Regions from separate parts of the Streptomyces sp. ME02-8801-2C genome, predicted to be linked through region 1. Evidence: riboswitches for the same ligand, from Rfam matches in the RefSeq annotation. Region 1 holds a riboswitch; each other region holds the start of a gene.

Region 1 (7,233 bases):
CGCCGCGTCAACGTCGGCTGGGCGGAGGGCCTCCACGCCCGCCCCGCCTCCATCTTCGTCCGTGCGGCCACGGCCGCCGGCGTCCCCATGACGATCGCCAAGGCCGACGGCAATCCCGTCAACGCGGCCTCCATGCTGGCGGTCCTCGGCCTGGGTGCCCAGGGCGGCGAGGAGATCGTCCTCGCCTCCGAGGCGGAGGGCGCCGACGCGGCGCTCGACCGTCTGGCGAAGCTGGTGGCCGAGGGACTCGAGGAACTTCCCGAAACGGTCTGAGGAACCCTGCGGGGTCCTCGGTCGACGGTGGCGGCGAACGTCACCCGAAATGCACCACCCGCACACGTCGAAGGGCCCGCCCGAATATCGGGCGGACCCTTCGTAATTCCCGGTCACGGGCAGCAGAAATAATCCCCCGCGAATTCAACCCTCTTTGTATACGGCGCCCGTGTTAATGACGCAGGCCCATCATGTTTACGGGATGTTGCGAAGTCCTCACACGATCCGGACGGTCCCCGTCGCCCGGAAAGCGCAGCCGGTGCGCGAGGGTCGCCCGCTCGGTGTGCAGTGCCGTGACCGCCCGCGCGCGCTCGCCGTCGCCGCGCGCCACCGCGTCCACGATCGCCCCGTGCTCCGCCCAGGACTCGACGGGGTTGGGCGGTGCCTCCACCGCGTACATCCAGGCGATCTTGTGCCGCAGCTGGGTGAGCGTCGAGGCCAGGGCATGGCTGCCGGAGGACTGGGTGAGCGTCTCGTGGAACCAGCCCCCCAAGGAGCGCAGATCCTCGCTGTTGCCCCTTCTGGCCCGCTCCTGGCCGAGTCTGACCAGGCCGCGCAGCACCTTGAGATGGGCCTCGGTGCGCCGCTGGGCGGCCCGGGAGGCGCCCAGCGGTTCCAGGAGCATGCGCATCTCCAGCAGGTCGGAGGCCTCCTGCTCAGTGGGTTCCGCGACGCACGCGCCCGCGTGCCGCCGGGTCACCACGAAGCCCTCGGCCTCCAGGGTGCGCAGGGCCTCGCGGACGGGGACGCGCGAGACGCCGTACCGGCGGGCGAGCAGTTCCTCGGTGAGCCGGCTGCCGCGCTCGTAGACACCGGCGACGATGTCGTCCCGGATCGCCGTGCATACCGAGTGCGCCGGAATACGCATGTCCGACCTCCGCTTTAATCCCCGTGAAACGTCGACGATTGACGTGTGTTCAGTGACTCTATTGCAGAGAACCGGAATTTCCGACGGCAGGCCGGAATCCGTGGATATTTTTTGGACACAGGACACCCCGAAACGCCGAAAGCCCCGGCTGGAGGAGCCGGGGCCACGACGAGTGATGCGAAGAGGTGTCAGACGTTCACGCCGTGCGAGCGGAGGTAGGCGACCGGGTTGATGTCCGAGCCGTACTCCGGGGTCGTGCGGGCCTCGAAGTGAAGATGAGCACCGGTGACGTTGCCGGTGGCCCCGGAGAGGCCGATCTGCTGGCCCGGGGTGACCGTCTGGCCGACGGAGACATTGATGGAGGACAGGTGACCGTACTGAGTGTACGTACCATCAATCATCTTGATCACGATGTTGTTGCCGTAGGACCCGCCCCAGCCGGCCTCGACGACCGTGCCGGAGCCCACCGCGTGGACTGTGGTGCCGGACGCGGCGTGGAAGTCGACGCCGGTGTGGCTGCCGGAGGACCAGACGGCGCCGCCCGCCTTGTAGCCGGTGGAGATGTACGAGCCGGAGATCGGGGCGACGAAGGCGTTGAGGCGCTTGCGCTCGGCCTCACGGGCGGCGCGGGCCTTCACCTCGCGCTCCTGCTTGACGCGTTCCTCGGCCAGCTTCTTGGCGGCGGCCGCGGCCCGCTTCTCCGCGGCCTCGATCCGCTTCTCGGCGGCGGCCTGTTCGGCTGCCTGCTCCTGGGCGGCGGCCTGAGCGTCTATCTGCTCGGCGAGCGACTCACCGATGGAGATCACCGGGGTGAGCCCGGTCTGCTCGACGGCGGACTCCGTGGCGAGTGCCGGGGCGGCGAGGGCGCCCACGACGCCGGTGGTCGCGAGGGCCGCGACGCTGGCCGCGCGAGCGGTCGTACGGTTGACAAGGCTGGGGCGGCTGGGACGACGGTGCTTCCCGGTGGCGCGGGTGAACGCCATGTAGTGGTTGTTCCTTTCCTCCTTCTCGCCTACCGGGTTAGCTGACGGGTTCGGAGCAGGAAGGTCTCCTACGGGCTCCCTCGCGGCACGCGCGGGCGTCCGATTCACCCCAGGGACTGCACAACGTGGGTCCCCGGCTCCCCTGGCTCGCGCCGTACGGGGACTCGGCGATGACTGTCCGGTGCCGCGACTGCGGCGCACTGCGTGACGGACAGCCGGACAGACGCTAAGCGCGACTACTTTCAAATAACAAACCGATCACGGGTTTTGTCGCACATGCCACAGTGCAGACTGTCAACCTCTCCATCAATACGGGCAACTTGCGCATCAACATGGACAAACAGGGGCCCGGTGACGCTTCCGTCACCGGGCCCCTGCCGTCTACGACGTCTACGACGCCTCTGCGGACGGTGTCTCTACTCGGCGGGTACGACGCTCACTTCGCCGATGCCGAGAGCCCTGACGGGCGCCTCGATCTCCGCCGCGTCGCCCACGAGGACCGTCACCAGCCGGTCGACCGGGAAGGCGTTGACGGCCGCCGCGGTGGCTTCCACGGTGCCGGTCGCCGCGAGCTGGCGGTACAGCGTCGCCTGGTAGTCGTCGGGCAGGTGCTGCTCGACCTGGTCGGCCAGGGTGCTCGCCACGGCCGCCGCGGTCTCGTACTTGAGCGGGGCGACGCCGACCAGGTTCTGCACCGCGACATCACGCTCGGCGTCGGTGAGCCCCTCGGCCGCGAGCGTGCGCAGCACCTTCCAGAGGTCCTCGAGGGCGGGACCGGTGTTCGGGGTGTCGAAGGAGCCGCTGATGGCGAGCAGCGCGGCACCCGTACCGTCCGGAGCGGAGCGGAGGACCTGACCGAACGCCCGCACGCCGTAGGTGTAGCCCTTCTCCTCGCGCAGGACACGGTCCAGACGGGAGGTGAGGGTGCCACCGAGGCAGTACGTGCCGAGGACCTGGGCGGACCAGACCCGGTCGTGCCGGTCGGCGCCGATGCGGCCGATGAGCAGCTGGGTCTGCACGGCGCCCGGGCGGTCCACGATGACGACCCGGCCGGTGTCGTCGGCGGTCACCGGCGGCACCGGCCGCGGCTCGGCCGAAGTGCCCGTCCAGGCGCCCAGGGTGTCGCCGAGGAGCGCGTCCAAGTCGATGCCGGTGAGGTCGCCGACGACCACCGCGGTGGCCGTGGCGGGCCGGACGTGGCTGTCGTAGAAGGCGCGTACGGCCGCCGAGTCGATCTTGGCGACCGTGTCCTCGGTGCCCTGGCGCGGACGCGACATGCGTGAGGCCGCCGGGAACAGCTCCTTGTACAGCTGCTTGGCGGAGCGGCGGGCCGGGTTGGCCGTCTCGTGCGGGATCTCGTCGAGCCGGTTGCGCACCAGCCGCTCGATCTCGCTGTCCGTGAAGGCGGGCGCCCTGAGGGCGTCGGCCAGCAGACCGAGCGCCTTGGGCAGTCGCGACACGGGGACTTCGAGGCTGAGGCGGACGCCGGGGTGGTCGGCGTGCGCGTCGAGGGTGGCGCCGCAGCGCTCCAGTTCGGCGGCGAAGTCCTCGGCGGAGTGCTTGTCGGTGCCTTCGGAGAAGGCCCGGGCCATGATCGTGGCCACTCCGTCGAGACCGGCGGGCTCGGCCTCCAGGGGGGCGTCGACGAGCACCTCGACGGCGACGACCTGCTGGCCGGGGCGATGGCACCGCAGGACCGTCAGACCGTTGCCGAGCGTGTCCCGCCCGGGGGCCGGGAAGGCCCAGGGCTTGGCCTCGCCCGCCTGGGGCTGGGGGTGGAACTCCATCGTGGCGAGCTCGGTCACTTGGCCGCCTCCTCGTCGGTGTCGGTGTCGCTGTCGGCGCTCAGGGGCTCGTAGACGAGCACCGCGCGGTTGTCGGGGCGCAGTCGCTCCTTGGCGGCCTGCTGGACCTCCTCGGCCGTCACCTCGAGCACGCGCTGCACAGCGGTCAGCGCGAGCTGCGGGTCGCCGAACAGCACCGCGAAGCGGCACAGTTCGTCGGCGCGGCCCGCGACCGTACCGAGCCGGTCCAGCCACTCGCGCTCCAACTGGGCCTGAGCGCGCTCCATTTCCTCGGCCGTGGGGCCGTCGGCGGCGAACCGGGCGAGCTCCTCGTCCACGGCGGCCTCGATGACCGGCACCTCGACGTCCGCGGACGTCTTGACGTCCAGCCACCCCAAGGAGGGTGCTCCGGCCAGCCGCAGCAGGCCGAACCCGGCCGCCACCGCCGTACGGTCCCGCCGTACGAGCCGGTTGTAGAGACGGGAGGACTCTCCGCCGCCGAGGATGGTGAGCGCCAGGTCGGCCGCGTCGCACGCGCGCGTGCCGTCCTCCGGGAGCCGGTAGGCGGCCATCAACGCGCGCGAGGGAACCTCCTCCACGACGACCTCGCGCAGTTCTTCGCCGATGGCGTCGGGAAGGGCGCCGGAGCGCGGCGCGGGCTTGCCGTCATGTCCGGCGATGGATCCGAAGTACTTCTCGACCCAGGCGAGGGTCTCCTCGGGATCGATGTCCCCGACGACCGACAGAACGGCGTTGTTGGGCGCGTAGTACGTGCGGAAGAACGCGCGCGCGTCCTCCAGGGTCGCCGCGTCCAGGTCGGCCATCGAGCCGATCGGCGTGTGGTGGTAGGGGTGGCCCTCCGGGTAGGCGAGGGCGGTCAGCTTCTCGAACGCCGTCCCGTAGGGGACGTTGTCGTAGCGCTGCCGGCGCTCGTTCTTCACGACGTCCCGCTGGTTCTCCATGGACTCGTCGTCGAGGGCCGCGAGCAGCGAGCCCATGCGGTCCGCCTCCAGCCAGAGGGCGAGCTCCAGCTGGTGGGTGGGCATGGTCTCGAAGTAGTTGGTGCGCTCGAAGCTGGTGGTGCCGTTGAGCGAGCCGCCCGCGCCCTGGACCAGTTCGAAGTGGCCGTTGCCCTTCACCTGGCCGGAGCCCTGGAACATCAGGTGCTCGAAGAGGTGAGCAAGGCCCGTACGGCCCTTGACCTCGTGGCGCGATCCGACGTCGTACCAGAGGCACACCGCCGCGACCGGGGTCAGGTGGTCCTCGGAGAGCACCACGCGCAGCCCGTTGGCGAGGCGGTGCTCTGTAGCTGTCAGGCCGCCGGAGCCTGCCTCGGCTGTGGCCGTGTGACCCATGGGCATGTACGTCCCTTCGATCGCGGATGCGGTTGTTGCAACCGCTGTTTTCCTGCCGGTCCTGCCACTGTATGCAAGCGTGTGGAGTGCTGGCGAAGTTCCCGGCGGACGTACGCCTACAGCGAGATTCGTGAGGCGGCAGGCGGTACGTTTCAGCATCGTCGTCCACAGCCCAGCACCGCCTCAGGGACGGCCCTTGGTCCACGTTGTCAGTGCGGCAGTCCACAATGGTCCGCATCAGATGCCGTTCATGTCACCGATCTAAGCGCCGTGTAAGCGAACGACCAGGAAACAGAAGGAGCCGGCAGCGATGGCCCGCCGCAGCACGAAGACCCCGCCGCCCGATGACTTCGAGGAGCGGATCCTCGACATTGACGTCGTCGACGAGATGCAGGGCTCCTTCCTCGAGTACGCGTACTCGGTCATCTACTCCCGGGCCCTGCCCGACGCCCGCGACGGTCTCAAGCCCGTACACCGCCGCATCGTCTACCAGATGAACGAGATGGGCCTGCGCCCGGACCGCGGCTATGTGAAGTGCGCCCGGGTCGTCGGCGAGGTCATGGGCAAGCTGCACCCACACGGCGACTCGTCGATCTACGACGCCCTGGTGCGTCTCGCCCAGCCGTTCTCCATGCGCGTGCCACTGGTCGACGGCCATGGCAACTTCGGTTCGCTGGGCAACGACGACCCACCGGCCGCCATGCGTTACACCGAGTGCCGGATGGCCGACGCGACTTCCCTGATGACGGAGTCCATCGACGAGGACACGGTCGACTTCGCCCCCAACTACGACGGGCAGGAACAGGAACCGGTGGCGCTGCCCGCCGCCTTCCCGAACCTGCTGGTGAACGGCGCGTCGGGCATCGCCGTCGGGATGGCCACGAACATGCCGCCGCACAACCTCGGCGAGGTCATCTCGGCCGCCCGCCATCTCATCCGCTACCCGAACGCCGACCTCGACACCCTGATGCGGCACGTTCCGGGGCCCGACCTGCCCACCGGCGGCCGGATTGTCGGTCTCGCCGGGATCAGGGACGCGTACGAGACGGGCCGCGGCACGTTCAAGATCCGTGCGACCGTGTCGGTGGAGAACGTGACGGCACGCCGGATGGGCCTGGTCGTCACCGAACTGCCGTTCACGGTCGGCCCGGAGAAGGTGATCGCCAAGATCAAGGACCTGGTCGGCTCGAAGAAGCTCCAGGGCATCGCCGACGTCAAGGACCTCACCGACCGCAGTCACGGTCTGCGTCTGGTCATCGAGATCAAGAACGGCTTCGTGCCGGAGGCCGTCCTGGAGCAGCTCTACAAGCTGACGCCGATGGAGGAGTCCTTCGGCATCAACAACGTGGCGCTGGTGGACGGCCAGCCGCTCACTCTGGGCCTCAAGGAGCTCCTGGAGGTCTATCTCGACCACCGTTTCGAGGTCGTACGGCGTCGCTCGGAGTTCCGCCGCGGCAAGCGCCGCGACCGGCTGCACCTGGTCGAGGGCCTGCTCACCGCGCTCGTCGACATCGACGAGGTCATCCGGCTGATCCGCTCCAGTGACAACTCCGCGCAGGCGAAGGAACGCCTGATGGAGCGGTTCTCCCTCTCGGAGATCCAGACGCAGTACATCCTGGACACCCCGCTGCGCCGGCTGACCCGGTTCGACCGTATCGAGCTGGAGTCCGAGAAGGACCGGCTGGCCGCCGAGATCGCGGAGCTGACCCGGATCCTGGAGTCGGACGCGGAGCTCCGCAAGCTGGTGTCGGCCGAACTGGCCGCGGTGGCCAAGAAGTTCGGCACCGAGCGGCGTACGGTCCTGCTGGAGTCGGCCGGTGCCCCCGCCACCGCCGCGGTCCCGCTCCAGGTGGCCGACGACCCGTGCCGGGTCCTGCTGTCCTCGACGGACCTGCTGGCGCGTACGGCGAACGGCGAGCCGTTCCCGGTCGACGAGGACGGCCGGCGCGCGAAGCACGACCTGATCGTCT
Region 2 (7,233 bases), on a different contig from region 1:
CGGCGGTCCGTGGAGCCGGCCGGGGAGAACACGCCGTACGGCAGGTTGTGCGGGCCGAAGAGGTCGCCCTCGGGGACATCGAAGGGGGGCATGGGGTACTGCCTCGCTCTCGTGTGTCGTCAGTCGAAGCCAGTTGTCGGGCACGGCCGTTGTCGTGGCCGTCTGGATGGCTGGTGCGGCGCGGATCCGTCCGCGGCCGCGGGCTGGGGGTCGTGTCGTGTGGTCATGTGGTCGCGCCACAGGTTACGGGTGAGCTGCGGGCTCAGGGCAGTGTCCCCAGTGTCTAAAGAGTTCGTAATGTCCTGATGGGTGTCGTCTGGAGCTACTGATTCCGGCAACGCCTGGTCGCTGTGGGCCCTCACCTACCATCCGCATCCCTACCGCTACCTCCCCGCCCGGGCCCGTCACTACCTCGTGCGGCGCGTCCTCGGACCCCTCGGGGCGTGGCGGCTGCGCGACCGGTTCGAGGGGAAGGTGGAGGTGAGCGAGGTCGCGCGGATCGTCCGGGCGGGAGCAACCGGGGGTACGGAGGCCAAGGGAGCGCTGGAGGTGGGCCGTTCGGGCAGCGGAGTGAGCTTCGTCGGGGGCCGGCCGGTGTTGACCGTACGCGAACTCGGCGGTCGTACGCGGGAGTTGTCGGCCGACCATGTCATAGCCGCGACCGGCTAGCGCGTCGACAGCGCCGCGATGGACTTCCTCGGGCACGAGCTGCGCACGGAGCTGGCGGTGAGCCGGGCAACGCCGAGGGTCGGTGCCGGATATGTGTGTGGGGGCTGGGCCCTCGCTCGATCTTGTGAACCAGGGGTTCACCGCATCGAGTTGTCGTGCTGATCGTGGCCTCCCGGGGCGGTGTCCGCGGCAGGAACTGGCCCACGCGCCGGGGCTGTTGCTGCCGGGACGGCGAACCTCGTCCGGTTCGGGCGGCGGCCGAGGGGTCGAACGATCCGTATTCTCTGGATCATGCCCGCTCCCACCTCATACGCACTTATCGCCACGGATCTTGACGGAACGCTCCTGCGCGCCGACGACACGCTCTCCGACCGGTCACGGACCGCCCTGGCGCGCGCCACGGCCGCCGGTGCCCGTCATCTGGTCGTGACGGGTCGCCCCGCGCCGAGAGTCCGGCCGCTGCTCGACGACCTCGGTGCCGGGGGGCTCGCGGTGTGTGGGCAGGGAGCGCAGTTGTACGACGCCGGCGCGGACCGGCTGCTGTGGTCGGTGACCCTGGACCGGGAGCTGGCGGAGACCGCGCTCGGCAAGATCGAGGCCGAGGTCGGGCAGTTGTACGCCGCCGTCGATCAGGACGGGGTCGACGGGCTCACGCTGATCGAACCCGGGTACCTGATGCCGCACCCGACGCTGCCCGCCGTACAGGTGCCGTGCCGGGACGATCTGTGGGCCGCGCCCATCAGCAAGGTGCTGCTTCGCCACCCGTCGCTGTCCGACGACGAGTTGGCGTCGGCGGCGCGTGGAGCGGTGGGTTCGCTCGCGACCGTCACCATGTCGGGGCCCGGCACCGTCGAACTCCAGCCATGCGGCATCACCAAGGCGACGGGGCTCGCGTTGGCCGCCGAGTATCTCGGGCTGTCCTCGTCCGCCACCATCGCCTTCGGCGACATGCCCAATGACATCCCGATGTTCGACTGGGCGGCCCACGGTGTCGCCATGGCCAACGCCCATCCCGAGCTCAAGGCGGTTGCGGACGAGGTCACCCTCTCGAACGAGGACGACGGGATCGCGGTGGTGCTGGAGCGGTTGTTCGGGCGGGGGAAGGGCTGGGGGGACTGGGAGGCGCCGGTACCAGGGTCGGCACCTGCAGTGGCACCAGCATCGGCCTCGGCAGCGACACGGGTCGGCCGGCAGTAGGCCCGGGTAGGCGGCAATGGGCCCGGGTGGGGCGGGCGTCGTGGGTCTGGCCCAGGGGACGCCCGCCCCACCCGGGCAGGGACGGTCGGCCTAGTAGGCCCCGTACACGTTGTCTATCGATCCGTATCGCGCGGCCGCGTAGTTGCAGGCGGCGGTGATGTTGGCGATCGGGTCGTAGGGGTCGAACGAGGTTCCGGCGACGTGGTACGCGGCGAAGGTCGGGTCGATGACCTGGAGGAGCCCCTTGGAGGGGGTGCCGGCTGCCGCGTTCGAGTCCCAGTTGTTGATGGCGTAGGGGTTGCCCGACGACTCGCGCATGATGTTGCGGTAGAGGCCGTCGTACGTCCCGGGGATTCCCTTCTGCGCCATGATGTCGAGCGATTCGCGGATCCAGCCGTCCAGGTTGTTCGCGTAGTACGTCGTCGACGACGCGGCCGACGACGCGGCCGACGACGCGGCCGACGACGCGGCCGACGACGCGGCCGACGGGGCGGCCGAGGCCGTCGTCGCGGTCAGGAAGGGGATGGCCAGGGCTGCGGCGGCCGTCGCGGTGATGGCGAGTGTGCGCGTGAGTGCGAGCGGGCGGCGAAGGGTTCTCGCGCGGTTGTGCTGACCTCGTGCGGGCATGGTGAGTCCTCTCCGGCGCCTACGAGGTGAGCTGTCGGGTTCGGGCGGGAGATGCCCGGCCGGGCGCGTTGCGGCGCGCGGCTTCACCCCTAGCCGCTCCGGTGTCGATGTCCGGACCGGCGGCTTACCTGGGTCCCCCGCTCCTGCCTGCGTGAGTCACATGTGGGTGGGTGGTTGCTGCTCTACGGGCGGCGGCAGGATTCGGCGATCCGCCCGGTGTGGCGCGAAACGTATGCGAGAGCACACGGGTGGAACAAGGGGCGGAAATGCAGGACTTACTCATATCGTCCGCCCGTTGGGGATAAAACGGGCAAATAGTAAAGGGCGAGTGAGGGAGTAACTTGCCTTTGTGAACGGGAAGTTTGCGGGGAGGAGGGGGTGTGGGCTGATTGGCGACGTGACTCGAATCACGGGTGGGGGGTAGATGTGGTGATGATGGGGCGAGTGGTGGGTTTGGGGTGTTTCGAGGGTTTTGGGGTATGTGTCGGTCGCCGGAAGGGGTCGTGCGTTGTTCCGGTGAGGATCGCGGCAGCGAGGTGTGGAGTGTGGGGCGCGGTGTGCTTATAAATGTCCATGCTTTGGACTGATCAAAAACATTCCGGTCGTGATCCGATACCGCCCGGCCTGGACGGGCGGGCGCTCGCGGTGATCGAAACGTGACCGGATACGCTGACTCGAGTGAGGGCAGCGACCTATCGACACACCGTGTGACCGCCAGTAGACACAGCAGACAGGAGATCCCTCGTGACCGTCGTCGGGCCGTTCGGGCTGAGCGTGCGGGACCAGGCTCTCGAAGCCGATGTCCAGGCCGGATTGGCGGCTGTCGAGGAAGGTTTGCTCGAAGCCACCAAGAGCGAGGTCCCCTTCATCACGGAGGCCGCGCAGCATCTCGTACGGGCGGGCGGTAAGCGGTTCAGGCCGCTGCTCGTGATGCTCGCGGCGCAGTTCGGGGACCGGCACGCGCCGGGGATCGTGCCGTCCGCGGTGGTGGTGGAGCTGACCCACCTCGCGACGCTGTATCACGACGACGTCATGGACGAGGCCGAGGTGCGGCGCGGGGTGCCCAGCGCCAACACGCGCTGGGGGAACTCCGTCGCGGTCCTCACCGGGGACTTCCTGTTCGCGCGCGCCTCGCACATCCTCGCCGACCTCGGGCCCGAGGCGGTCCGGGTGCAGGCGGAGGCGTTCGAGCGGCTGGTGACCGGGCAGATCCTGGAGACCGCGGGGCCGTCGGACGGGCGGGACCCCGTCGAGCACTATCTGGACGTGCTCGGCGGCAAGACCGGATCGCTGGTGGCGGTGGCCTGCCGGTTCGGGGCGATGATGTCCGGTGCCGACGACAGTGTCGTGGATGTGCTCACCCAGTACGGGGAGCGGCTCGGGGTCGCCTTCCAGCTCGCGGACGACGTGCTGGACATCGCGTCCGACTCCCACGAGTCGGGGAAGACGCCCGGGACGGATCTGCGCGAGGGCATTCCCACGATGCCTGTGCTGCGATTGCGGGAGCGGGTGGCTCGACTGGGGCTGGCCGAGGACATCGCGCTGTGTGAGCTGCTGGACTCCGACCTGAGTGACGACGCGCGGCACGCGGAGGCCCTGGCCCGGCTGCGGGTGCATCCGGCGCTGGAGCAGGCTCGGCGGGACACGGTGCGGTATGCGGAGGACGCGCGGGCGGCGTTGGCGCCGTTGGTGGAGTGCGATGCGAAGGCCGCGCTGCTGGAGATGTGCGACGCGGTGGTGCATCGGGCCGGGTGAGGGTTCGCCCCCGCCGCCCTTACCCGTCCCATCCTGTCCCTGGGGGCTGCGCCCCCAGACCCCTCTCCGCGCTGAACGCGCTCGTCCTCAAGCGCCGGACGGGCTGGAAATGCGGGTGTCCCCTACGGGTCAGGGGACGCGAGGTGCCCCCATGTCATCCCGTGGCAGTACGTGGAGTTGAGCCCAAGGTCTGACGATTCCCCACCTCCGATTTGGTGAGATGGAAACCACCACTCCTCACCGGTTCGGGTGAGAATGGCGGCTCAGGGTGGACAGAGTGTGGGACGGACAGCCGCCGCCGACGACGGAGGTAAGGCACACATGGCACCGTACGAAGAGGCCAAGGCGGGGAACCGGATCGAGGCCGACACCGTGGCCGGGATCGAGGCCGAGGACGTGCCGTCCCGGCGCCGCAAGGCCGCGCGTTACGCCGCCCCGGCCGTGGTGATCGGTCTGACGGTCGCGACGATCGGGCTGGTACCGGCGTTCGCCGGCTCCGGTGACCCCGATCTGCCGAAGATCAGCGCGCAGGAACTCATCGAGAAGATCGCCGCCTCGGACGTACAGCAGCTGTCCGGCACGGTGAAGATCAGTACGGATCTGGGGCTGCCCGACCTCGGCGGTCTGGAGAGCGGGCTGCTGTCGGGCGGTGGTCTCGGCGGGGATTCCGACGGCTCGGGTTCGGCCGCCGATCCGAGCGCCAAGCTTCTCGAACTGGCCTCCGGCACGCACACCGTACGCGTCGCCCTGGACGGACCCGACAAGCAGAAGATCTCTCTGCTGGAGAAGGCCGCCGAGTACAGCGTGATCCACAACGGTGACGAGGTGTGGGCGTACGACAGCGCGTCGAACGAGGCGTTCCACGCGACGGCCCCCGAATCCGCGGGCAAGCACGAGAAGGGTGAGGGCGAGGGCAAGGACCGGGTTCTGCCCGGCGACGACGTGCCCGCCACGCCCGGTCGGCTCGCCGAGGAGGCCCTGAAGGCGGTCGACGACACGACCTCAGTGACCGTCGACGGGACGGCCCACGTCGCCGGCCGGGACGCGTACAAGCTGGTCATCAAGCCGAAGGAGTCCGGCTCCACGGTCGGGGCGATCAGTGTCGCCGTCGACTCGAAGACCGGGACGCCGCTGAAGTTCACGCTCACCCCGGCGAGCGGCGGGGCCGCCGTCTTGGACGCCGGGTTCGTCGATGTCGACTTCGCCAAGCCCGCCGCCTCCACCTTCGACTTCACCCCGCCCAAGGGGACCAAGGTCACGGAGGAGGGCGGCCCGGGCAAGGCCGACGAGGCGCCGGGCAAGGACTTCGGGAAGGACTTCGGCAAGGAATTCGGTGAGGAGTTCGACGAGGGCCTCATGGGGCCTGACGGTCACGGGTGGGCGAACGGCTCCGAACGTGACGGCGCCGGCGAGGGCGGCAAGGTCATCGGCGAGGGCTGGAACTCCATCGCCGTGTTCGACTCCGGTGCCGAAGGCGGCATGCCGTCGGGCGACGCCTCGTCCGACGCCGGGATGTTCGGCGGCTTCCTCGGCTCCTTCGGCGACAAGGTCTCCGGCGACTTCGGCTCCGGCACGGTCTTCAAGACCCGCCTGGTCAACGCCCTGATGACGGACGACGGCAAGGTCTACGTCGGCGCGGTCACGAAGGACGCCCTGGTCAAGGCGGCGAACGCGGCCAAGTAACTCCCTTAGGGGAACCGCCGTAGGGGAACCGAGTAGAGGCACGACGATTGAGGGAGCCCATGGAGGAACCGTCCGCCGCGGAGCCGGAAGAGGCGCACCGGGACGACGACGCGGTCATCGTCACCCGCGCCCTCACCAAGCGCTACCGCGGCGGACAGCTCGCCGTCGACGCTCTCGACCTCACCGTCCCGGCGGGCAGCGTCTTCGGCTTCCTCGGGCCCAACGGCTCGGGCAAGACCACGACGATCCGCATGCTGATGGGCCTGATCGAGCCGACATCGGGCGCGGCGCGGGTGCTGGGGCGACCGATGCCCCGCGCCACCCGCGCCGTCCTGCCGCAGGTCGGCGCGCTCATCGAGGGGCCCGCGCTGTACGGCTTCCTCTCGGGCCGCGACAACCTCGTACGGTACGACTCCGCCGACCCGACCGCCGATCCGCGCACCCGGCGTGCGCGCGTCGGCGCGGCGCTGGACCGGGTGGGTCTGACGGCCGCCGCAGGCAAGAAGGCGAAGGCGTACTCGCTGGGTATGAAGCAGCGGCTCGGTCTCGCGGCGGCGCTGCTCCAGCCGCGGCGGCTGCTCGTCCTCGACGAGCCGACCAACGGGCTCGATCCGCAGGGGATGCGTGAAATCCGCTCCCTGGTACGGGAGTTGGCGTCAGACGGCACCACCGTCTTCCTCTCCTCCCACCTCCTCGACGAGATCGAGCAGGTCTGTACGCACGCCGCCGTGATGGCGCAGGGGCGGCTGATCACCCAGGGCGCGGTGGCCGAGCTGGCCGCCGGAGCCCGGGGTCGGCTGGTCGTGACGACGCCCGACGCGGCGGACGCGGCCCGCGTACTCAAGGAACAGGGCGTGGGCGACGTGATCGCGACCGAGGATCGGGTGACCGGCGAGGTGCCGGAAGGCGATCGTGAACTCGCCGATCTGAACGCCGCGTTGGTCGGCGCGGGCGTCCGCGTCCGGGGCTTCGGCATCGAACGGGCGTCCCTGGAGGACGCGTTCGTGGCGCTGACAGGGGAGGGCTTCGATGTCGCGGGCTGAGACCACCAATACGTCTGCTACCTCTCCTTCCTCTCCTCCCTCTCCTACCCCGCGTACGGACACCGTCCGGGCTACGCGAACTCCCCGCACCCCCAGCCCCCTCTGGAGCCTGAGCCTTTTCCGCAGCGAGCTCGTCACCACCTTCCGGCGCTGGCGGACCCTCGCACTGCTCGCCGTGCTCGCCGCCGTACCGATCGTCCTCGGTATCGCCGTGAAGATCGAGACGAGCGACGGTTCGTCAGCGGTGGGTGGCGGTCCC
Region 3 (7,233 bases), on a different contig from region 1:
ACCGGGCCCGGGTGCCGCATGCCGGGACCCGGGTCGCCGTGCAGGGGCTCGGCACGATGGGCGGGGCCACGGCACGCTTCCTCACGCGCGCGGGCCTCACCGTGGTCGCCGTCGCCGACGTCAAGGGCACGATCGTCAACCCGGCGGGACTCGACGTCGAGGCGCTGCTCGCGGCCCGGGACTCCTACGGCACGGTGGACCGCGCGGTGCTGCGCCCCGACGACCGTGAGCTGCCGGGTGAGGCCTGGCTGTCCGTGGCAGCGGAGGTGCTGGTGCCGGCGGCGGTCTCGTACGCCGTCGACCCGGGCAACCAGCGGGAGATCGCCGCGCGTTGGATCGTCGAGGCCGCCAACATGCCCGTGCTGCCGGAGGCCGAGGAGCTGCTCGCCGCGCGCGGCATCGTCGTACTGCCGGACGTGGTCGTCAACTCCGGGACGAACGCCTGGTGGTGGTGGACGCTGTTCGGGGACATCGGCGCCGACCCCGAGGAGGCCTTCGCGTACACCCGGCGGTCGATGCGCGCCCTGATCGACCAGGTGCTCGCGCGCGCGGAGACAGACGGGACGACTCCGCGTGCGGCGGCGCACGCGATCGTCGAGGACCGGCTGCCGGTGATCGCAGAGCGGTTCGGCTGGTACCGGTAACGGCGTGGCGGAGTCCGACGGAGGGCCGCTGTCCCGTGAACAAGCCGTATGGGCGTGGATTTACGGGCATTGCCGGACCTGGCCCGACATCGTGTCCGGCGGCGGATTAGTGTGGCCGGGTGGCAAGGGTGCGGTTGAGCGTGGCCGAGCGGCGCGAGGAGTTGTTGCGGGCCGCCGTCGAGCAGATCGAGGCGCGGGGCGTGGCGGCGGTGCGGATCGCCGACGTGGCCGCCGTGCTCGGGGTGAGCAACGCGCTGGTGCTGTACCACTTCTCGACCAAGGAGAAGCTGGTCGCCGCCGCTTTCCGGTACGCGGCCGAGGCCGATCTCACCCACCTCGGCAAGCTGCTCGGACGCCGGTCCCCGGCGCTGCGCCGACTGCGGTCCGCCGTGCGCTGGTACGCGCCGACCGGTCAGGCCAAGGGCTGGCGACTGTGGATCGAGGGGTGGGCGGCGTCCCTGCGCGACCCCGCGCTGCGCGAGGTCGCCGGTGATCTTGACCGGCGCTGGAAGGCCGCGATCACCGAGGTCATCACGGAGGGGGTGGCCGCGGGCGAGTTCGAGTGCCCCGACCCCACAGGCACGGCGCTGCGGCTCACGGCGCTGCTGGACGGGCTGGCCGTCCAGATGACGGCGTACGACGGGGTGTCCCGGGCGCGGGCCGAGCAGTGGGTGGACGCTGCGCTGGCTGGGGAACTGGGGCTGGAACGGGGGGCGTTGACCGGGTCCAGGTGAGTGATGTGGTCGTCCGCCGGGGGCTGCGCCCCCAGACCCCCCTTTCGGCCTGGACGGCCTCGTCCTCAAGCGCCGGACGGGCTGGTTGTGCCCGCCCGGCGCTGAAAACCGTGCTGCAAACCGCGCTGAGAACCGCACTCAGAACCGCGCTGAAAGGCGGCAGCGCTCACGCGACCCGGCCGATGCGGCTCTTGATGTCGTCCGGCGACAGATGCCCCTTCGCCGTCACGTAGTCCCCCGACGACTCGCCCCGCAGTCGCCGCCCGATCCACGGGACCAGGTACTCGCGGGCCCAGTGGACGTCGTCGCGGCGGATCTCCAGCGTGCCGCGCGGCGGCAGCACGGGCCACGGCTGGTCGGGGTCGGCGGGGATGTCCAGGCCGAGGACCTGCCCGGCGCGCAGCGCCACGCGCGTGTGCCCCTCCGGCGACAGATGCAGCCGGTCGCCGTCCCAGGCCCTGCGGTCCTGGATGGTCTTGAGGGACCACAGGTCGAGCACGGGACAGTTGTACCGGTCGGCGATGGCCCGCAGATGCCCGTTGTACGTGGCGATCTTGCCGCGCATGTGCTTCAGCACCGGGACGTTGCGGGTGTCGAAGCCGGTCGTCACCATGACCGTGCCGACCGCCGAGGTGAGGCCGATCACCGCTCGTTCGAAGCGCTCGGCGACCTCGTCCGGGTCGCTGCCGGGTCGGATGATGTCGTTGCCGCCCGCGCAGAAGGAGACCAGGTCCGGCGCCTGTTCCCTGGCTGTCGGAAGCTGCTCGGCCACGATCTGGTCGAGCAGCCTTCCGCGTACCGCCAGGTTCGTGTAGTCGAAGTCGCCCTCCGGGCGCCGGTCCGCGAGAAGTACGGCGAACCGGTCGGCCCAGCCGACGAAGGCCCCGTCCGGGCCGGGGTCGCCGACGCCTTCGGTGAAGCTGTCCCCCACCGCCACGTACGACCCGATCACTGCTCTGCTGTCATTCTTCGAATCGTCTGCCACAACAGAGCATGATTCACCTTCCGATGTGAGCTACGCGACCGTAGGAAGGGCTTGACTGGCGGTGAGATAAGCCACTCGTCAAGTATTGGTCAACTCGGAATAATGGGAAGACGCAGCTCACGGACGCTGAAGTCGGAGATCCGGAAGTGGCTCCACGTCGTACGGAAGGCGAAGTGCCCATCCGTGTACGGCTCCGGGTCGCTGTAGTCGAAGACGAGCCGCCCGTTGATCCACCATTGGACCGTCGAACCGGCCGAGACGATCCGCACCCCGTGCGGTTCGTTCGGGACCAGGAGCGGCTCCGGGTAATCGTAGATCAGGGGGCGCACCCCGGCCTCGCCGACGTAACGGCGCAGCCGGGTCGTGGTGTTGGTGTTGGCGCCGTAGCCGACGTAGTACGTCCTGAGGTAGTCGTACTCGGCGAGGGCGCCGCCGCGCGTGGTGGCGAAGAGGTCGTCCGGGGAGCGGACGTCGACGGCGTTCCAGAAGTTGTTCAGGTCCGAGACCCGGTCGTTCGCTCCGCCCGCCGAGACGGGTGTCGCCGTGTACTCGATGACGTACGGACCGCGCAACCTGCGCTTGAACCAGATGGTTGCGCCGCTCGGCACGTCGACCTCCAGGACGCCTCGGGCCGCCGTGACGCTGCCGCCGTCCTGGAGTTCGACGGCCCACTGGCCGAGACCGCGGCGGAAGTCGTCACGGGCGAGGAGGCGTCCGCACGCGGCGGCACTGGCACTGGTGGCCGGGGCGAGCGCGGTGAGAGCCGCGCCTGCGGCGAGGGCTCCGAAGGCTCTGCGAGTGGTCGTCACGAGGCGGCTCCTTGAGGCAGAAAGCGCTTGCACGGATAGGGAGTTGACTATCACACCCGCACGCGCGCGCGTGAACGCGTCGAAGGCCGGACCCGGGAATCGGGGTCCGGCCTTCGACGGATGTCCTCGCCGCGAACGTTCGTCAGCCGACGGCGACGCCCTTCGAGCGGAGGTACGCGACCGGGTCCACGTCGGAGCCGTAGTCCGGGGTGGTGCGGATCTCGAAGTGCAGATGCGGTCCGGTGACGTTGCCGGTCGCGCCGGACAGGCCGATCTGCTGACCCGCGGTCACGGACTGCCCGGCCGAGACGGAGAGCTGGGAGAGGTGGCCGTACTGCGCGTAGTAGCCGTCGGCGAGCTTGATGACGACCTGGTTGCCGTACGCGCCGCCCCAGCCGGCGGAGACGACCGTGCCGGCGCCGACAGCCTTGAGGGAGGTGCCGGTCGGGACGACGAAGTCGACGCCCGTGTGGTAACCGCTGGACCACATGCTGCCCGACACGTGGTACCCGGTGCCGATGGTGGCACCGGCCACGGGGAGGTTGAAGCCACTGGAGCTGCTGGTGTTGGTTGCCTCGGCCGCCGTCGAGGTCGCGGCCGTCGCGCTCTCGGCGGCCGGCTGGGTGGCCTCCGTCTGCGAAGACTTCGAGGAGCTCGAGGACGCTTCCGCAGAGCCTGAGCTCGAGGTGGGCGACGAGGTCGACGCGGCCTTCCTGCCGATCGACAGCTTCAGACCGGGGTGGATCAGGCTCGGGTCGGCGCCGATGGCGGTGCGGTTGTCCGAGTAGAGCTTCTTCCAGCCGCCGGTGACGCCCTGCTCCTGGGCGATCTTCGCGAGGTAGTCGCCGGCCCGGACGGAATAGGTCCGGGACTTCTTCGAGGCCTTTTCCGACTTCGCGGAAACTGCCTCGGCCGCAATGGAATTCGCGGTTACCGAAAGGGACGACACGGACTGAGTCGCGGACTCCGCCGTGGCCGCGTGGGCGCCGGTGGCTCCCAGCAGCGGAAGAGCGAGAGCCGCTCCGCCGGTTCCGGCGACGGCTATCGAGCGGATGAAGCGCTGGGACTTCGGACGGCGGTGCTTACCCTTCGCGGGCATGGCGAATTCCTTCTCCGTCGCCTGCGAGGTGAGCTGTCGGGTGCGGACTGGAGATGTCCGGTCACGCCTGGACGTGACTTGACCCCAAGCCTGTTCCGGAGACCGGAGCAGGCGTTCTACCTGTGGGTCCCCCGCTCCTGCCGTTGTCGGGTGGTCGAGACGGGATCCGGGCGGCGGCAGGATTGGGCGTCCGTCCGGATGGGTGGCGAACGTAAGCGACCAAGACGCACGGAAACAAGCTTGGGGTTCCCTGTGTGCGGGTTTTCTGTGATCCACCCCAGAATTCCCGGTCACGGTCCGTGAATTATGGATCTTTCCGTCGCGTGAACACCCTTAAAAGCCGCCGAAATTACGTGCACATGACGGCGACACACGGTCACGAATATGACGCTGCTCACTCGCCCGATTCACAGGAGCCCGCATTCCGAAGCGAGTTGGAATCAATGCTCCATAACGGACAGAAGCATCAGATGCGACGCAAGCGGAAAACTGCCGCATCGAGGTCACCCTTGAGTCCGGTTCGCAAGCCATGGTGCAACAACACGGCACCTCTGTGGATTTCACCCGTTTCACGGCATTCGTATGTCGCCGACGGGTCGATTCCCCGCAGCCGCAGCGCCGGTACCGGCTCGCCGTGGTGCTGCGCCTGGAGCCAGGCGAGGACGACGGTCTCGTCCCCGAGCACGTACTGCACCGCACTCAGCCCGCCGACCGGGCGCCGCAGCCGGTGGAGGTCGCCGCGCTGCACGACGGGCCGGATCTCCTTGTAGAGCCCCACCCACTCCCCGGCCTCGGCCAGCTCCTCCTCCGTCCACGTCGTGAGGTCACCGCCGACGCCGAGCACCCCGGCCATCGCGCTCACGAACCGGAAGCGCAACGAGCTGACCCGGTCGTTCAGCTGGGTGTTCGGGCTGTCCGTGACCCAGGCGGCCATGACCCGCGCCGGATGGATCTGGCTGAAGCCCTCCTGGATGGCGAGGCGGTCCAGCGGGTCGGTGTTGTCGGAGGTCCACACCTGGTCCGTACGGGCGAGGACACCGAGGTCGATCCTGCCGCCGCCGCCCGAGCAGGACTCGAAGGCGACGTCGGGATGGGCCGCCCGCAGCCGGTCGAGGAGGGCGTACAGCCCGTGCACATGGTCGACCCACAGGCGCTGCGGGTAATCCTCACCGGGCCAGCCGGCATCGCTGAAGCAGCGGTTGAAGTCCCACTTCACATAGTCGATGGGGGCGCTGGAGAGCATGGCGTCGAGCTGCTCCCAGAGGTACTCCCGGACATCCTCGCGGGCAAGGTTCAGTACGAGCTGGTTGCGGAACTCAGTCCGCTTGCGTCCCTGCTGGAACTGCACCCAGTCGGGGTGCGCGCGATACAGGTCGCTGTCCGGGTTGACCATCTCGGGCTCGACCCAGATGCCGAACTGCATCCCCAGGGCGTGCACGTACTCGGCGAGCGGCCTCAGCCCCGACGGGAAGCGGTCCGGGTTGGGCGTCCAGTCGCCGAGGCCGGCCCGGTCACTGGTGCGGGCGCCGAACCAGCCGTCGTCCACGACGAACAGCTCGACGCCGATCGCGGCGGCCCGCCGGGCCAGCGTCCCCTGCTGCTCCTCGGAGATGTCGAACTCGGTGGCCTCCCAGGAGTTGTAGAGCACGGGCCGGTCCTGGTCCGCGCCCGGTACGACGAACGCGCGCTGGTACGCGTGCCACGCCCGACTCGCCCCACCGTGCCCGGAGTCGGTCCACAGCCCCGCGAAGACGGGCGTGGTGAAGGACTCGCCCGCCGCCAGGCGCAGCAGCCCCGAGTCGTCGTATCCGGCGCCGCCGGTGACCTGCACGCGCGCGTCGGGCAGCTGGGCGACGGCGATCCGCCACGACCCCGACCAGCCGAGCGCGCAGGCGTAGACCTCGCCGCGTTCCTCGGTCGCGTCGGTGTCGAGCGCCACCCAGGGCAGATGCTGGTGCCCGGTGTGACCACGCCGACTGCCGATGACCTTCTCACCGTAGGTGAGCTCCGTCCTCACCAACCGGGACTCGGCGGCCCAGCGTCCGTGCAGCTGCGAGAGGCGCCAGCCCTCGCGGTCGGGGAGCGTCCAGGTGGCGGAGTCGGCGCGCAGCAGCTCCAGCGGGCCGGTCGCGTCGGTCACGTCGTGGGTGAGGGTCACCCAGCGCTCGACGACGTCGTGGCGCATCCGGTAGTGCAGCGTGATCGCCAGCCCGGCGTCACGGAACCGCAGCCGCAACTCGTCCCCGTCGGCGCCGGTCTCGGTCTCGCACGCCTCGAACCGCCACTCGGTGCCCCGGCGCTCCTCGGTCCGCACGGACAGCGCGGGCCGTACGAACCGGGGGCCGCCCTCGACCGGGTACTCCTCACGGCCGTCGAGCGGGGACTCGAAGGGCCAGTAGTCCGGCAGGGGCCGCACGGCGAGCGCCTCCGCGTCGGCGAGGGCGATCCGCGGGCCCCAGTGCAGATGCAGCAGTTCGTCGTCCTCGGTGAGATGGACGGCGTAACTGCTCGTGGGCCCCGAGAGAAGCCACGTACGACCGGTTCCGGCAATTTCCAGCATCATGTCCCCACAGATTCGAACAGGCGCGCTCAAGCATCAACATCATCAGGGCCACGGCGTCCGACGGCAACGCCTGTGGAAAACTCCTGGGCCTGCTCACCCGTGTCGTATCGTCGAAGCGCGCCCGTCGACGAGCAGCGTCCGCGGGGCGGTGTGGGAGGGGAGCACTCGTGACGCAGCAGGTCCCGTCGACCGAGCCCGAGCTGGGCGGCGTACGAAACTTCCGTGACGTGGGCGGGCTGCCGACCGTCGACGGTCGGCGGGTGGCGCCCGGACGGCTGTTCCGTAGCGGCCACCTCGCCCACGCGACCGACGAGGACGCGCTGTTTCTCGGCTCCCTCGGGCTGCACACGATCTTCGACTTCCGCAACTCGGCGGACATCAAGCTGGAGGGGCCGGACG
Region 4 (7,233 bases), on a different contig from region 1:
TGGGCGAGCCCCAGAACCGTGTTCCCGCCCGGCGTCATGACACTCCGTCCGGCTTCCTGTACCGGACAACTCCCCCCACCGGCCGACCGGAACCACTCGGCCCCCGCCGCTCCTGGTGCGAGCGGCGGGGGCCAAGGATGGCTGTGTCGGTCAGTGCAGTGCGATGGCCTCCGTCGACGACAGCTTGCGCGGGTAGACGTGGACGTCGGCCACGGAACCGGGGAACACCATGTACGGGGTCGTGGCCGCCGCACTGTTGACGCAGCCGCCGACGGTCAGGGGGAGTGAGGAGTCGTACTGGGGGCTGAGGTTGGCGGCCGTCCCCATCAGGGTGCCGTTCTGGTACAGGGCCATGACACCGGTGGTGGAGTCACCGGCGACGGGTGCCTTGTAGGTCGCGACGAGATGGGTCCAGGTGTTGACGGGGCCGGTGTTGTTGTCTCCTTCGGCGGTGGGGAAGTCGGAGTTCTCGTCGTTGGTGGTCGTGGTCTGGAACATCCAGCCCTGGTTGCCCCGGTCGTAGCCGAGGTAGAACGCCTGGTGCTGGCTGGTCCCCTCGCAGATGGCGGTGGCGGGGTTGTCCGCCGAGTCGAGCTTCATCCAGGCGGAGACCGTGTAGTCGGCGAGGGTGTCGACCGCGGTGTGGTCGCTCTCGAGCGTGGTAGTACGGGTTGCGCCGGCCAGTGACGACCCAGGTGGGAATGTCGATCCGTGACGCTGAGGGTCAGTTGGTACTGGCCGAAGCCGGTTTCCCGGGCGATCGAGAACCCGGCCCGCGCCCATGTATGCCGTTGGCCAGGCTCTTGTCACCGGACCCGTCGACGAAACGGTGGGACGCAACGACGGCATCATGGGCATCACCCGCTCGACCGAGGGTGACGAGATGCTCGTCGTCGAGCTGGACCACGACCTGCTGATGGCCTCGGCGCGGTGCGTCCGTGGCCCCTTTCCCGGCGGACGGCTTCGCCACCCGTGACTCTGCCCTTGTCACGGCGAACCGGTGCGAACAACTGCAAGGCACATACACGTAATTCGTCCGCCGGTTCGGCCGCCGGGTGCGGGTGCGCCTCGCTCAGCGGACCCCTTCCCACAGGCTCCGCTCGGTACCGCGTGATCAACATCGATCAGCGAAACCACGGCGACTCCGACCGGACCGCATTCGGCCAGCGGCGCCTCGATGCGGTCCGTCTCAGGGAACAGCACCTCGAAGTCAAAAGATGTGTATGTCCAACCAACGATGCTCATCAGACCTCTCTCCGAGCGGGATTCACCGGTACTTCTCGTCTGCCAACAGTCGTGCGGAGCACCGGTTTTCTGCGCCGGCCGATGCGATGAGGGAATGGAGTGGTTCGCCCAGCAGGTCCAGCGCGGCAGCTACTCGATGTTCGAGAACAGCGGTCACGAGCCGCACATGAACAAGCCCGACCTCTTCAACGAGCGGCTGCTCCGGTTCCTGACATGGAGATGTCGCGGCAGTTTCTGGTTGACACATCGTGACGACCACGCACAGGACGGCGGTCTACGGCGACCCGATGAACCCGATGCCGGTGACCGCGGCGGCCTACGTCAACGGAGTCTGCCTCCCCGTCGATGGCGGCCTGTCGGCGCGGTGCCGGTGAGGTCGAGAAGGCCGGCGACGATGCCCGCCCAGGAGAGTGCGTGCGCAGGCTGGTACCGACGATCCGTGCGGCCTCCCGAGTGCTGTAGCCCTGCTCCATGAGATGGGAGTATGCGGCCCGCTCCCGGAACCGGCCTCTTCCCGTCACTGGCCTCGCGGTTCTTCCGGGTCTCGAAGCCGATCGCACCGCTTCGTCTGGGGTGTTGCGAGGACCGTTAGAACCCAAGCGCCGTCAGAGGGCCACAGGCTCGTTCCTCGCGGCCTGTACGGGCCGGTGCAGGACTGCCTCGACGGCGACCTGGGCGACTGACGCGTTCCTGAAGTGAGGCTGCTGGTGGTGCGCCGGTTACAGGCGCTTCGCTGTGCGGTCGCGCAGCAGCAGCCACTGACTCGCGTCGGCTCCGCCTGGGCGCGCGGCCGGTCCGTGCAGTGAGAGACGATCACCCCGAGAGGACGTGATATAGCATCTGACCTGGGCGTTTTCCTTGCTTGACAAAACCGGATGTGGGTATTGCCACATCATGGGTGTCAGAGGGTGAGGTTAGGGTCTGTTCACTGCCTACAACACGTAGCTGCGCGGAGGACTCATGGCGTTCGGCTGGATCGACGAGCAGGCCGAGGCGCGCCGCCGCGCCGGACTCGTACGGACCCTGCGCCCGCGTCCCGCCGACTCGCCGCTCCTCGACCTCGCCAGCAACGACTATCTGGGCCTGGCCCGCCACCCCGAGGTCACCGAGGGCGCGGCCCGGGCCGCCCGGCGCTGGGGCGGCGGTGCCACCGGCTCGCGGCTCGTCACCGGCAGCACCGAACTGCACGCGGAACTCGAACGCGAACTGGCCGACTTCTGCGGATTCGAGGCCGCGCTGGTCTTCTCCTCCGGATACGCGGCCAACCTCGCCGCGGTCACCGCGCTCGCACCGCACGGCTCCCTCGTCGTCTCGGACGCGGGCAACCACGCCTCGCTCATCGACGGCTGCCGACTGGCCCGGGGCACGACCCAGGTCGTCGGCCACGCCGACCCGGACGCCTTCCGCAAGGCGCTCGGCACCCACAGCGGGTCGGCCGTCGCCGTGTCCGACACGGTCTTCTCGGTCGACGGGGACGCGGCACCACTCGCCGAACTCGCCGCCGCCTGCCGGGAGTTCGGCGCGGGGATGGTGGTCGACGACGCGCACGGGCTGGGAGTCCTGGGCGAGGGCGGGCAGGGGTCGGCGTTCGCGGCCGGGCTCGCGGGCGCGCCGGACGTCGTCGTGACGGTCACGCTGTCCAAGTCGCTCGGCAGCCAGGGGGGCGCCGTGCTGGGCCCCGCTCGGGTGATCGAGCACCTTGTGAACGCGGCCCGTACGTTCATCTTCGACACCGGCCTCGCCCCGGCGGCGGCGGGCGCGGCCCTCGCGGCCCTCACCCTGCTGCGCCGCGAGCCCGAACGGGCCGCACGGGCGCGTGCGGTGGCGCGTGAGCTGCACACCAGGCTGAGCGCACAAGGGCTGTCGGCGGTACGGCCGGACGCGGCCGTCGTCTCCGTGCGCGCACCCTCCCCGGAGGGGGCCGTGCGATGGGCGGCCGACTGCCGGGCCGCCGGCGTGGGCGTGGGCTGCTTCCGTCCGCCGTCCGTGCCCGACGGAGTGTCCCGGCTGCGGCTGACCGCCCGCGCGGACCTGGCCGAGGAACAGATCGCGCGTGCGGTACAGGTGATCGGCGAGAACCGACCGTAGACGTGTAGATCCACAGGGTCGTTGATCAGTGACACGCGACCATGAGTCGGCGAACCGCGGCCGTGCGTCCTTGGGCGATCACCTCAACGCGGTGAGGAAGCCCTTCCAGCTCTCGGGGAAGAAGAGCAGGACGGGCCCCGCCACGTTCTTGGAGTCGCGTACGGCGAGCCGACCTGCCCGGACTCCGGTGTCCGGACGGGCCGTCTCCACACAGTTGTTCGCGCCGGTGCTGTAGCTGCTGCGCAGCCATTGAACACCGGGCGGTTCGACGACGGACGGTACGTTTCGAGGCATTGCGGACATGGCGCCTCCTTACCCGCCGTGATTCAGACCGGCGATGAAATCCAACGAATCCTCGGGCGAAAGGGCGTGGATCTGAAGGGTGTTGAAGGCCTCGCTGTAGGCCCGGAGGTCTTCTTTCCGTTCGAGGTAGAGGCTACTCATCATCTGGTCGAGAACAACCACATCCAAGTCAGAAGTGCTCGGAAAGGAGAAGATAACGAAAGGGCCGGTGATGCCGATGTATGCCCCCGCGGTGAACGGCAGGATCTGCAACCGCACTTGGGGCAGTCTGGCCGCTTCCATGAGGCGCCCCAGCTGACGTGTCATCACCTCAGGACCGCCCACTTCACGGCGCAGCACCGCCTCGTCGAGGACCGCGCTCAGCGCCAGCGGCGGATCCGAACGCAGTACGTCCTGCCGGGCCAGCCGCACCTCGACCAGTGCGTCGAGCCGGGTCTCCTCCACGCCGTCCACGGCGGCCCGGGTCATCGCGCGCGCGTACTCCGGGGTCTGCAGCAGCCCCGGCACCACCGAGGTCTCCAGCGTGCGCATCGTGCTGGCCTGCGACTCCAGGCTGATGAAGTCCCGGTAGGTGGGCGGCAGCACGCCCCGGTAGGCATGCCACCAGTGGTGCCGGCCGCCGTCCTCGCCGCCCGCCAGCACGAGTATCAGTTCACGCGACTCGCCCTCCGGAACCCGGTACGCGTCCAGAAGTAACCGTACGTCGGCCGGCTTCACCCCGCTCGCGCCGGTCTCGATGCGGCTCACCTTCGACTGGTGCCAGCCCATCAGACGCGCCGCCTCACCGCTTGTGAGGCCGGCCCTGGAGCGCAGTGCGCGCAGTTCGTCACCCAGCTTTCGGCGGCGCACCGCGGGACCGTACTGCATGGGCCACTCCTTACTCCTTATGAGCCGCGCAAATACGCTCTGGGGTCGCAGAGTTCACCGCTTCGAGCGACAGATATATGCACATCTTGGTGGATCGCACCCCGTGACCGGCGCGGGAATGGCAGTCTGGCGCGAAGCACCAGTCCGGGACCGTACTCGAACCAGCCGCTCCGTGTCGGGCTCCGGTTCCGTGGGAAAGGGACGACCTCGCCATGGCAGACCATCTGGAAGCATCCGTCACTCTGCCGAGCGATCCCGCCTCGGTCTCCGCCGCCCGCGCGTATGTGGCCGATGTGCTGGCGGAATGGGGCCTGCGGGGTGACACCGAAGCCGCCGACACCATCCGTCTGATCGTCTCGGAACTCGCCACCAACGCCGTACAGCACACCTTCGGGTTGTCACCCGCCTTCACGGTGGACATCGCCCTCGACCGTGACGAGAACCTGCGCATCGGCGTCACGGACAGTCACCCGCGCTTCCCCAAGCGGCTGCCCGCAGCGGTCCAGCAGGACAACGGCCGCGGGATGGTCATCATCCGCTGGCTGACCGCGGAGGCGGGCGGCAGACTGTGCGTGCGGCCCACCCGGGAGGGCGGAAAGACGGTATCGATCGAACTCCCGTGGACGGCCCCCGTCCGGCCCCCGGTAACGGCGTCGGGCCAGCAGGAGCCGTAACGGTTCGGCGGCACTGCACACGTACTGCGTCCGCTGCGCAGCCCGGCCTGATGAAACGGCAACGGGACGGGAGCGGCGGGTCCAGGCCAGGCCGCCGCTCCCGCCCCGCGCAGGTCAGCTGACCCGGCCGTACCAGACGCTCTTCGTCCAGATCTTCTGGAGCTTCACGACATCCCCGGTCTTCGGGGAGTGCCAGATCTTTCCCTTCCCGGCGTAGATGCCCACGTGGTACACGTTCTTGCCCGAGTGGAAGAAGACCAGGTCCCCGCTTTTGCGGCTCTTGGCGGAGATGTGCTTGGTCCTGTTGTACTGGGCGGCCGCCGTACGCGGCAGGGACTTGCCCGCCTTCTTGAACGAATACTGCGTGAGACCGGAGCAGTCGAACTTCTTCGGTCCCGCGGCCCCGTACTTGTACGGGGAGCCCTTCTTGGAGGCCGCGATCTGAAGTGCCTTCGTCTGTGGTGTGACCGCCGCGGCGTCCGTGTTGACGCCTGGGAGCACCAGACCGCCGCCCACAGCGGCGAGGGTGAGAGCCGAGACCGTACCGGCCCGGGTCATCATCGACGGGACACGATTGAGCGCAGACATGCGCAACCCTTCGTCAGCCGCCTGTGAAGGATGACCTGTCGGATTCGGGCTGGCGAAGTTGCCCGGCCGCTGACGCGGCTTCACCCCAAGGGCTGCTCGGCCCGGTCATGGCGTGACCGTTCCGGCGACCCGTCGTGCTTGGGTCCTCCACTCCTGCCGATGCACATCTGTCGACCGGTCATCCGGGCGGCGGCAGGACTCGGCGTCCGCCCGGATCGCCCCGCCGCTTGTGGCGGGGGCTTGTCGTCAGGAAGGGATCTTGGCTCATGGAAGTGGGAAAATCCCAATGGAATCGGGGCTTTGTGGCGTTACTCACCGCTGACCCGTTCGGGTGGACACCCGTACCCTGGCACGACTTTCGATGGGGTCGCGCACCCTCGGACCAGGGCCGAAACGCCTCGATTCCGCATGTCGACCGCGCGTGTCGAGCAACTCGGCCGGTCTAATCGGCGGACCTTCGTCTACTCCGAACGGGGGATGGCTTTCGGCCGTCTCCCGGCCCGTTTTGGACAAGCGCGTCACCGGGGCACCTGGGCGCGCCCGGTACGGACCGGCAGACCGGATGCGTCAACTGGCGGGCTCACGCGGAACGATGACACGCGCCGTGCGGCGCTCCCCGTCCAGGACGCGCAGCGCACGCGCCAGCGTATCCGCGTGGACCTCCGCCTCGCCCCGCTGATGCATCAACTCCAGCGCGTCCCGCAGGGCGACCGCCTTGGCGACCAGTGCCTGCGCGGCCCGCAGTCCGCGGTACGTGTCCCCGTGATACGCCGGGTTGATACGGCCGAGCAGATCGGCCACTTCGAGGTAACGGTCGATCAACTCGCCCTCCGCGCGCGTCAGAGCGGGCAGCGGAGGCAGTTCGGGCGGAAGCATCGGTGGGCTCACCTCGTGCCGGGGGCGGGGTCCGAGGACCTGCGGCTGGGCACGATCCGGTCCACCAGCCCGTATTCCAGCGCGCCCTGGGCATCCAGGATCTTGTCCCGCTCGATGTCTGCGGCGACCTGCTCCGGGCTCCGGCCGGTGTGCCGTACGAGCAGTTCTTCCAGCAGGTTACGGACCCGGGCCAACTCCTGGGCCTGGATGGCGAGATCGCTCACCTGACCCTGGATCGGCTCGGACAGCGAGGGCTGGTGGATCATCACCCGGGCCCCCGGCAGCGCGCTGCGCTTGCCCGGCGTTCCTGCGGCCAGCAGTACGGCCGCCGCGGAGGCCGCCTGGCCCAGACAGATCGTCTCCACCTCGCAGGTGACGAACTGCATCGTGTCGTAGATCGCCGTCATCGCGCTGAACGAGCCGCCGGGGGAGTTGATGTACAGCGAGATGTCCCGTTCGGGCGCCAGATATTCGAGATGCATGAGCTGTGCCATCACGTCGTTCGCCGAGATGTCGTCGACCGGGGTCCCGAGAAAGACGATCCGCTCCTCGAGGAGCTTCGAGTACGGATCCAGCGTCCGGGACCCGGAGC

What was found. A riboswitch is a leader RNA that binds a small molecule or an ion and turns the genes downstream of it on or off. The one in region 1 is predicted to bind cyclic di-AMP.
Positions count from the first base shown of each region.
Region 2: another riboswitch for cyclic di-AMP. It lies ahead of PV396_RS20375 (transglycosylase SLT domain-containing protein); the one in region 1 lies ahead of PV396_RS02455 (M23 family metallopeptidase).
Region 3: another riboswitch for cyclic di-AMP. It lies ahead of PV396_RS06560 (LysM peptidoglycan-binding domain-containing M23 family metallopeptidase); the one in region 1 lies ahead of PV396_RS02455 (M23 family metallopeptidase).
Region 4: another riboswitch for cyclic di-AMP. It lies ahead of PV396_RS12940 (C40 family peptidase); the one in region 1 lies ahead of PV396_RS02455 (M23 family metallopeptidase).

Region 1 covers NZ_JARAXP010000001.1:550,337-557,569, reverse strand. Annotated here, with positions in the region: gene PV396_RS02465 (HPr family phosphocarrier protein) at 1-273, shown strand, start outside; gene PV396_RS02460 (GntR family transcriptional regulator) at 446-1,141, opposite strand; gene PV396_RS02455 (M23 family metallopeptidase) at 1,330-2,124, opposite strand; cyclic di-AMP (ydaO/yuaA leader) riboswitch at 2,136-2,304, opposite strand; gene PV396_RS02450 (pitrilysin family protein) at 2,541-3,929, opposite strand; gene PV396_RS02445 (pitrilysin family protein) at 3,926-5,263, opposite strand; gene PV396_RS02440 (DNA topoisomerase IV subunit A) at 5,574-7,233, shown strand, end outside.
Region 2 covers NZ_JARAXP010000006.1:60,804-68,036, forward strand. Annotated here, with positions in the region: gene fahA (fumarylacetoacetase) at 1-92, opposite strand, end outside; partial or broken gene PV396_RS20365 (hypothetical protein) at 334-831, shown strand; gene PV396_RS20370 (HAD family hydrolase) at 961-1,866, shown strand; gene PV396_RS20375 (transglycosylase SLT domain-containing protein) at 1,957-2,493, opposite strand; cyclic di-AMP (ydaO/yuaA leader) riboswitch at 2,497-2,662, opposite strand; gene PV396_RS20380 (polyprenyl synthetase family protein) at 3,238-4,248, shown strand; gene PV396_RS20385 (DUF2092 domain-containing protein) at 4,570-5,931, shown strand; gene PV396_RS20390 (ABC transporter ATP-binding protein) at 5,991-6,974, shown strand; gene PV396_RS20395 (ABC transporter permease) at 6,961-7,233, shown strand, end outside.
Region 3 covers NZ_JARAXP010000002.1:427,849-435,081, reverse strand. Annotated here, with positions in the region: gene PV396_RS06580 (Glu/Leu/Phe/Val dehydrogenase dimerization domain-containing protein) at 1-644, shown strand, start outside; gene PV396_RS06575 (TetR/AcrR family transcriptional regulator) at 764-1,378, shown strand; gene PV396_RS06570 (SGNH/GDSL hydrolase family protein) at 1,545-2,330, opposite strand; gene PV396_RS06565 (DUF6250 domain-containing protein) at 2,453-3,172, opposite strand; gene PV396_RS06560 (LysM peptidoglycan-binding domain-containing M23 family metallopeptidase) at 3,315-4,271, opposite strand; cyclic di-AMP (ydaO/yuaA leader) riboswitch at 4,275-4,454, opposite strand; gene PV396_RS06555 (alpha-galactosidase) at 4,738-6,831, opposite strand; gene PV396_RS06550 (tyrosine-protein phosphatase) at 7,002-7,233, shown strand, end outside.
Region 4 covers NZ_JARAXP010000003.1:893,579-900,811, reverse strand. Annotated here, with positions in the region: gene PV396_RS12975 (LamG domain-containing protein) at 151-783, opposite strand; gene PV396_RS12970 (hypothetical protein) at 782-976, shown strand; gene PV396_RS12965 (hypothetical protein) at 1,494-1,619, shown strand; gene PV396_RS12960 (8-amino-7-oxononanoate synthase) at 2,206-3,333, shown strand; gene PV396_RS12955 (DUF397 domain-containing protein) at 3,412-3,636, opposite strand; gene PV396_RS12950 (helix-turn-helix transcriptional regulator) at 3,646-4,503, opposite strand; gene PV396_RS12945 (ATP-binding protein) at 4,716-5,177, shown strand; gene PV396_RS12940 (C40 family peptidase) at 5,292-5,765, opposite strand; cyclic di-AMP (ydaO/yuaA leader) riboswitch at 5,769-5,948, opposite strand; gene PV396_RS12935 (hypothetical protein) at 6,333-6,641, opposite strand; gene PV396_RS12930 (ATP-dependent Clp protease proteolytic subunit) at 6,650-7,233, opposite strand, start outside.